DNA from 2 places in the Streptomyces sp. NPDC047072 genome. Region 2 is predicted to be linked to the other one. Evidence: riboswitches for the same ligand, from Rfam matches in the RefSeq annotation. Region 2 holds a riboswitch; the other holds the start of a gene.

Region 1 (5,632 bases), on a different contig from region 2:
GTTCGCCCTGGGCGGATCGGTGGCCTGTTCTGGGCCCGACTACCCAAACGTCTCGCGCACGGCCTAGGGTTGCTGTGTGAACGAGCTCGATGTCGTAGGTGTCCGGGTCGAAATGCCCTCCAACCAACCGATCGTGCTCCTGCGTGAAGTGGGAGGCGACCGCTACCTCCCCATCTGGATCGGGCCGGGGGAAGCGACGGCGATCGCCTTCGCGCAGCAGGGCATGGCCCCCGCGCGGCCGCTGACCCACGACCTGTTCAAGGACGTGCTGGAGGCGGTCGGCCAGGAGCTCACCGAAGTGCGCATCACGGATCTGCGTGAGGGCGTCTTCTACGCGGAGCTGGTCTTCGCCAGCGGGGTCGAGGTCAGTGCCCGGCCCTCCGACGCCATAGCGCTGGCCCTGCGCACCGGGACGCCGATCTACGGCAGCGACGGAGTGCTCGACGACGCCGGCATCGCGATTCCGGACGAGCAGGAGGACGAGGTGGAGAAGTTCCGCGAGTTCCTCGACCAGATCTCGCCCGAGGACTTCGGCACCAGCAGTCAGTGAGGCGCATCACCGACCGGGACGACTGTGCAGGCCGTCAGCGGTGTGTGACGGATCGGGCGTGTCCGGTGACCGGTGAAATGCTGGCATTTGCCACCGGCGAGTGAGAGCGTCCTGCGGCTCGCCGGGAGCGCATTCGGCTAGCCTTTCCCCGCGGTTGGGTACGGGAAACCACTCCTAGGGTGATTATCACTCGGCGTGCCGAGTGTGGCGATCGTTGACGCACCCCTGGTGACTGCCTACCGTCGAGAAGGCAGGTCAAGGACGGAGGTCGGCGTGAGCAGCAGCGGCGACGGTACGGCTGGGGGTGCCCCCGGACGGAGTCTCGGGGCGAGCGGCCCGTACCCGCTTCAGAGCAGCGCGGCCGATCACGTTCCGCAGCGACCGGCGGCCGTGCCGAGCAGCGGAGGGGCGACGTCCATGGCGTCCGAGCAGATCGGCTACCGCGGTCCGACGGCCTGTGCGGCCGCCGGCATCACCTACCGGCAACTCGACTACTGGGCGCGCACCGGGCTCGTGGAGCCGAGCGTGCGGCCCGCCTACGGGTCGGGCACGCAGCGGCTCTACAGCTTCCGGGATGTCGTCGTCCTGAAGATCGTCAAGCGGTTCCTCGACACCGGTGTGTCGCTGCAGAACATCCGCACCGCGGTCCAGCACCTGCGCGAGCGCGGGTTCCGGGACCTGGAGCGCATGACGCTGATGAGCGACGGGGCCACGGTGTACGAGTGCACCTCGCCCGACGAGGTCCACGCGCTGCTCCAGGGCGGACAGGGGATCTTCGGGATCGCCGTGGGCGTCGTGTGGCGGGACGTCGAGAGCGCCCTGTCGCAGCTGCACGGGGAGCGCATCGACACCGGCGAGACGCTCGTCGGGCACAACCCCACGGACGAGCTGGCGCGGCGGCGCAACCGGGCGGTCTGAGGACCGTTCCGGCTCCTGGACCGGGGCATTGTCAGTGGCGTAGGGCAGCATCGGACATGTGAGAAACACGCCCACGATCCTGCATCTCGACATGGATGCCTTCTTCGCCTCGGCGGAGCAGGCGTCCAAGCCGAGCCTGCGCGGGAAGGCCGTGATCGTGGGCGGGCTGGGGCCGCGGGGTGTGGTGGCCACCGCGTCCTACGAGGCCCGGGTGTTCGGGGTGCACTCGGCGATGCCCATGGCCCAGGCGCGGCGGCTCGCGCCGAACGCCGCGTATCTCGTACCGCGCTTCGGGTTCTACCGGGCGATCAGCGAGCAGGTGATGGGGCTGCTGCGGTCGTTGTCGCCGCTTGTGGAGCCGCTCAGCCTGGACGAGGCGTTCGTGGACCTGGAGGCCGGGGGAGCGGCCTGGGACGAGTCGTCGGCGCGGCTGGCCGGGGCGAAGCTGCGGGGCGACATACGGGCCGTGACGGGGCTGACGGGGTCGGTCGGGCTCGCCGCGTCGAAGATGCTCGCGAAGATCGCCTCCGAGCAGGCGAAGCCGGACGGACTGGTCGTGATCGAGCCGGGGACCGAGCGGGCGATGCTCGGGCCGATGTCGGTGCGGACCCTGCCGGGGGTGGGGCCGGCGACGGGGGACCATCTGCGGCGGGCCGGGATCCACACGGTCGACGAGCTCGTGGAGGCGGGGGAGGACGAGCTCGTACGGCTGCTCGGGAAGGCGCACGGGCAGGGGCTGTACGCGATGGGGCTGGCGCGGGACGAGCGGGCCGTGGTGGCGGAGCGGGAGACGAAGTCGGTGTCCGTGGAGGACACGTACGACATCGACATCCACGACCGGGTTCGGGTGGGGCTGGAGGTGCAGCGGCTCGCGGATCGGTGCGTGCGGCGGTTGCGGGGGGCCGGGTTGTCCGGGCGGACCATCGTGTTGAAGGTGCGGCGGTACGACTTTTCCACGTTGACGCGGTCCGAGACGTTGCGGGGGCCCACCGATGATCCGGCGGTGGTGCGGGAGGCCGCGGCGCGGTTGCTGGAAGGCGTGGACACGACCGGGGGTGTGCGGTTGTTGGGGGTGGGGGTGAGCGGGCTGGCCGACTTCACGCAGGAGGATCTGTTCGCCCAGGCTGCGGGGGAGCGGTTCGAGGAGGTGGAGGAGGCCGCGGAGGAGGTCGGGCCGGTGCGGGCGGGGGCGGAGGCGCAGGGGGAGCGGCGGTGGGCTGCGGGGCATGACGTGCGGCATGCGTCGTTCGGGCATGGGTGGGTGCAGGGGAGTGGGCTGGGGAGGGTGACGGTGCGGTTCGAGACGCCGGATTCGGAGCCGGGGAGGGTGCGGACGTTTCGGGTGGATGATCCGGAGCTGGTTGTGGCTGAGCCGTTGCCGCTGGTGGGTGGCGTTCGGTTGTGAGAGGGGGCGTCGTTTGTTGAGCAGGTCAGGTGTCTTCCGTTCCTGCGAGTTTGCCGAAGTCTCTGTCTTTGAAGGGGGGTGGGGCGGAGATGTCCAGGCCGTAGTGGTGGTAGAGCTGGAGTTCCTGGGCGGGGGAGAGGTGGCGGCCTACGCCGAAGTCGGGGGCGTCCTTGATCAGGGCGCGGTCGAAGGGGATGCGCAGGGTGCCTTCGATCAGTTCGCTGGGCTCCAGGGGGACGAAGGCGTCGCGGGAGAAGAGGCCGGTTCGTATGGCGGCCCACTCCGGTACGCCGGTCGCGTCGTCGAGGTAGACCTCGTCGATGGTGCCGATCTTGGTGCCGTTGCGGTCGAACGCCTTGCGGCCGATCAGGTTGCGCGGGTCGATGTCGGTCTCCACGGGCCCTCCACTTCGTCGCACGTCACGCGTGAGCGGTCGTATGCACTACGAAAGAGCAGTTTGGGTGGCGCGGCCACTCGAAGGCTCGGCGTTGACCGCGCTGGTAGGGTTGCAAGTGGCTGTCGACCCCGTGCGGGAGAGTCCTTCGGAGATCGTTCCGAAGGCGCCGAAGGAGCAAATCCTCCCCGGAATCTCTCAGGCTCACGTACCGCACGGACGAGGTCACTCTGGAAAGCAGGGCGGGTGTCGACGGCTCCCGCTCTCACCGACGGTGAAAGCCGGCGGCCCTCGGGCGGTCCGGCGAAGCTCTCAGGTTGAGATGACAGAGGGGGAGGCCGTCCGGGTACCCGTGCCGTGGTGCCCCTCGAAGGTCGCGTCAGACCAGGAGGCCTCCCGATGACCGCCCACCGCATTCCGCTCACCGAGCTCGAGCAGGGAATCCCGTTCGAGCAGCGCCATATCGGCCCTGATCACGAGGCGCGGGCCAAGATGCTCGCCCAGGTCGGGTACGGCTCGCTGGACGAGCTCACCGCGGCCGCGGTACCCGACGTGATCAAGAACGCCGAGGCGCTGGACCTGCCCGGCGCCCGGACCGAGGCGGAGGTGCTCGCCGAGCTGCGGTCCCTGGCGGATCGCAACCAGGTCCTCGATTCCATGATCGGGCTCGGGTACTACGGGACGTTCACCCCGCCCGTCATCCTGCGGAACGTCATGGAGAACCCGGCCTGGTACACGGCCTACACGCCGTATCAGCCGGAGATCTCGCAGGGGCGGCTGGAGGCCCTGCTCAACTTCCAGACCATGGTCGCCGAGCTGACCGGACTGCCGACCTCGGGCGCCTCGCTGCTCGACGAGGGGACCGCTGCGGCGGAGGCCATGGCGCTGTCCCGGCGCATGGGGAAGAACAAGAAGGGGCTCTTCCTCGTCGATGCGGACGTGCTGCCGCAGACCATCGCCGTGATCCAGACCCGGGCCGAGCCGACCGGGGTCGAGGTCGTGGTCGCCGACCTGAGCGACGGCATTCCGGCCGGGATCGCCGAGCGGGAGATCAACGGCGTGCTCGTGCAGTATCCGGGCGCCTCCGGGGCCGTACGGGACATCAAGCCGGTCGTCGACCAGGCGCACGAACTCGGGGCGCTCGTCACCGTCGCCGCCGACCTGCTCGCGCTGACCCTGCTGAAGTCGCCGGGGGAGCTCGGCGCGGACATCGCCGTCGGGACCACGCAGCGGTTCGGTGTCCCGATGGGCTTCGGCGGGCCGCACGCGGGCTACATGGCCGTACGCGAGAAGTTCGCGCGGAGCCTGCCCGGGCGGCTCGTGGGGGTGTCCGTGGACGCGGACGGGCACAAGGCGTACCGGCTGGCGTTGCAGACGCGGGAGCAGCACATCCGGCGGGAGAAGGCGACCAGCAACATCTGTACGGCACAGGTGCTGCTCGCGGTCATGGCCGGGATGTACGCCGTGTACCACGGGCCAGAGGGGCTGAAGGGGATCGCGCGGCGGACGCATCGGTACGCCACGCTGCTGGCCGCCGGGCTCACGGCCGGTGGGGTCGAGGTCGTGCACGGGAACTACTTCGACACGCTGACCGTGCGGGTCGCCGGGCGTGCCGCCGAGGTTGTCGCCGCTGCCCGGGACAACGGCGTCAACCTGTGGCTCGTCGACGCCGACCATGTGTCGATCGCCTGTGACGAGACCACCGCGCGGGCCCAACTGGCGGCTGTGTGGAACGCGTTCGGGGTCGAGGGGGACGTAGAGGCCCTCGACGCCGCGACCGAGGAGGCGCTGGCGGAGGGCCTGCTGCGGGAGGACGACTTCCTCGCGCATCCCGTCTTCCACCAGTACCGCTCCGAGACCGCGATGCTGCGCTACCTGCGCCGGCTCGCCGACCGGGACTACGCGCTCGACCGGGGCATGATCCCGCTCGGTTCCTGCACGATGAAGCTCAACGCGACCACCGAGATGGAGCCGGTCACCTGGCCCGAGTTCGGGCAGCTGCACCCCTTCGCGCCCGCCGAGCAGGCGCAGGGCTACCTGACGCTCATCAGGGAGCTGGAGGAGCGGCTCGCCGAGGTCACCGGGTACGACAAGGTGTCCCTGCAGCCCAACGCGGGGTCGCAGGGCGAGTTCGCCGGGCTGCTCGCCGTACGCGGATACCACCGGGCCAACGGGGACGAGCAGCGGACCGTGTGTCTGATTCCGTCGTCGGCGCACGGGACCAACGCCGCGAGTGCCGTGATGGCCGGGATGAAGGTCGTCGTCGTGAAGACCGCCGAGGACGGCGAGATCGACGTCGAGGACCTGCGGGCCAAGATCGAGCAGCACCGCGACGAGCTGGCGGTGCTGATGATCACGTACCCCT
Region 2 (5,632 bases):
CCGCCACGTCGACGTGTTCGCAGCCGCCGTAGTAGCGGCGGCCGGGGTAGCCCTCGGCGTATTTGTTGGTCAGGACCGAGCCCTGGGCCTCCATGACCGCGAGGGGGGCGAAGTTCTCGGAGGCGATCATTTCCAGGGTGGACTGCTGGCGGCCCAGCTCGGCGTCGACCGCGGCGGCGATCTCCGGGTCCAGCTCGTGCAGGGGCGTGTTGAGAAGGGTCATCTACGGTCCTCAGCCGGCGGAAAAGGCGGTGTACTCGTCGGCGGAGAGCAGGTCGCCCGGCTCCTCCGCGACGCGTACCTTGAACAGCCAGCCGCCCTCGAACGGGGCGGAGTTCACCAGCGACGGATCGTTGACGACGTCCTCGTTGACCTCGGTGACCTCACCGGTCACAGGGGAGTACAGGTCGCTGACCGACTTGGTCGACTCCAGCTCACCGCAGGTCTCGCCCGCGGTCACCGCGGCCCCGACCTCCGGGAGCTGGACGAAGACGACATCGCCGAGCGCGTTGGCCGCGTGCTCCGTGATGCCGACCGTCGAGACGCCGTCCTCGGCGCCCGACAGCCACTCGTGCTCCTTGCTGTAACGCAGCTGCTGGGGGTTGCTCATGGCCTGAATTCTCCTGTACGCGGGGGAGTGCTGGTGAAGGGGGGACTGCGGAGGACGTGCGTGAGCAGCGACGATGTGTGCGCCGTCACGCCGACGGCTACTTCTGGCGCTTGTAGAACGGCAGCGCCACGACCTCGTACGGCTCGTGGCTGCCCCGGATGTCCACACCGACCCCGGCCGTGCCCGGCGCCGCGTGCCCGGCGTCGACGTAGGCCATGGCGATCGGCCTGCCCAGCGTGGGGGAGGGCGCCCCGGAGGTGACCTCGCCGATCACCCGGCCGTCCGCGACCACCGCGTACCCGGCGCGCGGCACCCGACGCCCCTCGGCGACCAGGCCGACCAGGACGCGCGGCGGCTTCTCCTCGGCGAGGCCGGCGGCCTTCCGCAGGGCCTCGCGCCCCACGAAGTCGCCCTCCTTCTCGAACTTCACCACCCGGCCGAGCCCGGCGTCGAAGGGGGTCAGCTCCGTGGACAGCTCGTGCCCGTACAGCGGCATGCCCGCCTCCAGGCGCAGCGTGTCCCGGCAGGACAGCCCGCAGGGGACCAGGCCGACGCCCTCGCCGGCCTCGGTCAGCGCCTGCCACAGCGCCTCCGCGTCGGACGGCGCCACGAACAGCTCGAAGCCGTCCTCGCCGGTGTACCCGGTACGGGCGATCAGCGCGGGGACCCCGGCGACCGTGCCCGGCAGACCGGCGTAGTACTTGAGCCCGTCGAGATCGGCGTCGGTCACGGAAGCGAGGATCCCCGCGGACTCCGGCCCCTGTACGGCGATCAGCGCGTAGGCGTCCCGGTCGTCCCGCACCTCGGCGTCGAAGCCGGCGGCCCGCTCCACGAGCGCGTCCAGGACGGTCTGCGCGTTGCCCGCGTTCGCCACCACCAGGTACTCGGTCTCCCCGAGCCGGTAGACGATCAGGTCGTCCAGGATGCCGCCGTCGGCCCGGCAGATCATCGTGTAGCGGGCGCGCCCGACCCCCACGGAGCCGATGTTCCCGACCAGGGCGTAGTTCAGGAAGCGGGCCGCTTCCGGACCGGTCACGGTGATCTCGCCCATGTGGGAGAGGTCGAAGAGCCCGGCCCTAGTCCGCACGGCGTTGTGCTCGTCGCGCTCGGAGCCGTAGCGCAGGGGCATGTCCCAGCCGGCGAAGTCGGTCATCGTGGCACCGAGCGAGCGATGCAGGGCATCGAGCGCGGTACGACGGATATCTGTGCTGCTCATCGGACGGTCGTCTCCAGAATCCAAGGCATGACAGGCGAGGAACGTTCCTCCCCATCTGTCATCGGAACCTGAGAGGTTCGCCATGAAGGACATGGCTTGCACCGTGGGTGGGACCACCGAAGCCGGCGGCCCGCTTTTCAGATGTGCCTCGCCCGCGCGGTAACGGGGCCTGAGAGATTCAAGGGAGGGACTTGCTCCTTCGGCGCCCGGGTACACGACCCGGGACTCTCCCGCGCGGATTCAAACGGCCGGTATGCAGTTGGCGCGGACATCATTGCACGGCTGGGACGCGGAGGGCAGGGCCGCCTTTTGTAACCGGCCTGTGGCTGTACGCGTACAGAAACACGAGAGATCGTCCATTACCTTCTCTTTACGCTCGGTGGGGAGGGGAACCCCGACCCCGGAGGAGGACGATGACGGTGAACAGGACGACGGCGTACGCGACGACCACGGGCGTGGCGCTGCCCAAGCAGCCCACGGCCCCGGCCGTCGAGGCCCGTGACGCGCGCCCGGCACCGGTGGTCCGCGACCTGCGCGACCGCTCCGGGCACAGCCCGCACGCCCTGCTCTTCGGCCCCCGCGACCTCGTGGTCATCACCGGCCTGCCCGGCAGCGGCAAGTCCACGCTGATGCGGCGCGCGGTCAAGGGGATACGGATCGACTCCCAGGACACCCGCGACCGTTGGGACGGCCGGCTGGCCCGCTTCCTGCCGTACGCCGTCTACCGCCCCCTGGTCCGGCTCGCGCACTACGCCGGACTGCGCAAGGCCCTGCGCTCCGGCAAGGGCGTCGTCGTGCACGACTGCGGCACCCAGGCGTGGGTGCGCGGCTGGCTGGCCCGGGACGCCCGGCGCCGCGGCGGCACCCTGCACCTGCTGCTCCTCGACGTCACCCCGGACCTGGCACTGGAGGGCCAGCGCGAGCGCGGCCGCGGTGTCTCGCGCTACGCCTTCCTGCGGCACCGGGGCGCGGCCGCCCGGCTGATCCGGGCGGTGGAGCGCGGTGACCTGCCCCCGGGCTGCGACTCGGCGGTCATCGTCGACCGCGAGGCGGCGGACGTCCTTCGGCGGATCGGCTTCACGGGCTGAGCCATCCCGGCGGTACCCGCTAGCCTTTCAGCCACACCAGACAGTGGTTCACAGCAGGCGGTCAGACAGATGGACTTCCCGGCGGATCTCCCCGCGGACTTCTCGGCGTTCCCGGCACAGGCACACCCGCACCCGCACGGCGGCTGGCCCGGCAACGAACTGGAGGAGGTGCTCTCGGCCTCCCTCGGCATGCCCTCGGCGGGCGGCCGGATCATCGAGGTGCTCGGCCGCAGCTTCGTCTGGGTCCCGCTGCCGGGCGGCGGCGGCCCGCACAGCGGCCCTCTCGACCTGCCCACCTTGGAGATCGAGGGCCAGGCGTTCGTGCCGGTCTTCAGCTCCGAGGAGCAGTTCCGCCAGGTCGCCGGCTCGCACATGTCGTACACCATCGCCCCCGCGGTCGAGTTCGCCCGCGGGCTGCCCCCGCAGGTCGGCATCGCCGTGAACCCCGACGGCGTGGTCGGCGTCCCGCTCCCGCCGGCCGCGGTCGCGGACCTGTGCCGGGTGGGCCGTACGCCGCTGGACGGCCCCAACACCGGCGGCCGCGTCAAGCTCTACCAGCCCGACTGGCAGGAGGACCCGGTGGACTTCCTCGCCACCGCGTCCGCCGAGTTCGCCGCGACCGGCGTGGTCCTGACGGCCCGCCGCTGCCTGGCCGCGATCGAAACGGCCGACCCGGTCATGTTCATCGGCGTAGAACTCTCCCAATGGGAGGGCGACCTGCGCACGCTGCCGATGGACGCGCTGGGCAGGGCCCTGCACACCACCCCGGTGAAGTGGCCGGTCAACCTGGTCCTGCTGGACGTGGCGGACGACCCGGTGGGGTACTGGATGCGCGAGCAGGTCCGGCCCTTCTATACGCAGGGTTAGTGGTCCACCCCTTTTTGGGGGCGCGGGGAACTGCGCGACAAGCCACAGACAACCCGCACCCGCCAACGGTCAACAGGCTCCTGCCCGGTGGGCGCATAAGCTTGGTTTCCACTAGGGGCAACTTCCAAGAAGGGCGATACGACGTGAGCGGCACCGGCACCGCGACCGGCACGGTCGAGCACATGCTGCGCCAGGTGACCCCCGGGCGCTACGACGCCTACGAGGCACTGCTGCGCGCCCTCGCGACCCCCAACGCCGGCCAGATCTGGATGCTCCTGTGGCACGGCCAGGCCGGCTCCCCGGACGCCCAGTACGGAAACATGGAGGTCGAGGGCTACGGCTACGCCCCCTGCGTGACCTCGGCCCAGGAGCTGTCGGCAAGTGGCTGGAACCGTTCGTACGAGGTGGTCGACGGCCTCGACGTGGCCCGCACCCTGTACCCCGACCACTTCGGCCTCTGGCTCAACCCGCACGCCCCCGGCGGCGGCGTCGGCATCCCCTGGCTGGACCTGCGCCGCATCGCCACCGGCCTGGAACGCCAGCCCGCCGGCCCCCTCCGCCTCGCGGAACCCGGCATCGAGATCCCCCAGTTCTACGCCCTGCTCGTGCAGAACGCCCACCGCACCCCGGCGGTCCGCTCACTGCGCCGCGCCTGGGTGCAGCCGGCGCTCGGGGCGCCGTATCTGGCCATCGGCCTGGACGTCTACGACACCAGCCCCTCGGCCGTCGACTCGGTGCGCGCGATGATGCAGCAGTCCATCGGCGCCGTCCCGGACGGCCTCCCGGTGTCGACCGTGGCGATGTCCGACGACTTCGACCCGGTGGCCCTGTGGATGCGCTCCGGCGCCCGCCCCTTCTACGACCGCGAGGCACACGCGGCTCCCGCCCAGGCCCCCGCGGCCGGTTACGGCTACCCACCGGCGTCGGGCCGGTACTGACCGTAGGGGCGGCGGAACCCGTTCCGACGCGGTTGCGCGGCATCCCGCTCAGGACGGAGTAGGCTTCTCCGCGCGTAGATCCGAACAGTAGGTTCACTTTGGGGTCGATGTGCCCCGATTCGTGGCCGTCCGGCTCTCGCAACCCGCCGTTCGGATAACGGAATACTCCAGCCCGCATCACGTTTATGCATCCTTTCACCGCCAAGTCTGGCTCCAGATCGCTGAAGCGTTGAAGACTCCGGCAGCAAGGGGTGGTCTACCCCTGCGTACGACGTGAACACGCCGCTACAAGCGGCAAGTGCGGGCCGGTCACCGCCGGTTGAGAGGGGTCCCTGCCAGATGACGGCACCATTGCACGAGCCGACCGCGGAAGCGGCTCCGAGTGCGGCCGAAGAAGCGGCGCTCGCCGCGGGTGAGAAGGCCGTACAGGGACGTTCCCTGGGCCGGATCGCCTGGGAGCGCCTGAAGCGGGACAAGCTCGCCCTCACGGGCGGCGTCGTCGTGCTTCTGCTCATCCTGGTCGCGCTGCTCGCGCCGGTGATCACCAACCTGTACGGACAGGACCCCGACGCGTACCACGAGAGCCTGATCGACCCGCTCTTCGGCACCCCCAAGGGCTCCCTGGGCGGCGTCAGCGGCGACCACTGGCTGGGCGTCGAGCCGGTCAGCGGCCGCGACATCTTCGCCCGCGTCCTCTACGGCGCCCGTATCTCGCTGCTGGTCGGCTTCCTGTCCGCGGTCGTCGCGATCGTCCTCGGCACCGTCCTCGGTGTGCTCGCGGGCTTCTTCGGCGGCTGGCTCGACACGGTCATCAGCCGGGTCATGGACGGCCTGCTGGCCTTCCCGCAGCTGCTGTTCATCATCGCCCTGGTCTCCGTCATGCCCAACGAACTGCTGGGCCTGACCGGTTCGT

What was found. Region 2 has a riboswitch for glycine ahead of gcvT (glycine cleavage system aminomethyltransferase GcvT). Riboswitches for the same ligand answer to the same signal wherever they lie in the genome.
Region 1: linked by a shared signal. The riboswitch ahead of gcvP (aminomethyl-transferring glycine dehydrogenase) and the one ahead of gcvT (glycine cleavage system aminomethyltransferase GcvT) in region 2 are both predicted to bind glycine.

Annotation. Positions count from the first base shown of each region.
Region 1 covers NZ_JBEYVC010000229.1:2,682-8,313, reverse strand. Annotated here, with positions in the region: gene ABZ896_RS48075 (bifunctional nuclease family protein) at 77-550, shown strand; gene ABZ896_RS48070 (MerR family transcriptional regulator) at 824-1,468, shown strand; gene ABZ896_RS48065 (DNA polymerase IV) at 1,527-2,873, shown strand; gene ABZ896_RS48060 (PRC-barrel domain-containing protein) at 2,899-3,270, opposite strand; glycine riboswitch at 3,394-3,491, shown strand; gene gcvP (aminomethyl-transferring glycine dehydrogenase) at 3,667-5,632, shown strand, end outside.
Region 2 covers NZ_JBEYVC010000008.1:120,782-126,413, reverse strand. Annotated here, with positions in the region: partial or broken gene ABZ896_RS05935 (serine hydroxymethyltransferase) at 1-223, opposite strand, end outside; gene gcvH (glycine cleavage system protein GcvH) at 233-610, opposite strand; gene gcvT (glycine cleavage system aminomethyltransferase GcvT) at 708-1,826, opposite strand; glycine riboswitch at 1,974-2,069, opposite strand; gene ABZ896_RS05920 (AAA family ATPase) at 2,240-2,914, shown strand; gene ABZ896_RS05915 (enhanced serine sensitivity protein SseB) at 2,984-3,781, shown strand; gene ABZ896_RS05910 (enhanced serine sensitivity protein SseB C-terminal domain-containing protein) at 3,925-4,719, shown strand; gene ABZ896_RS05905 (ABC transporter permease) at 5,059-5,632, shown strand, end outside.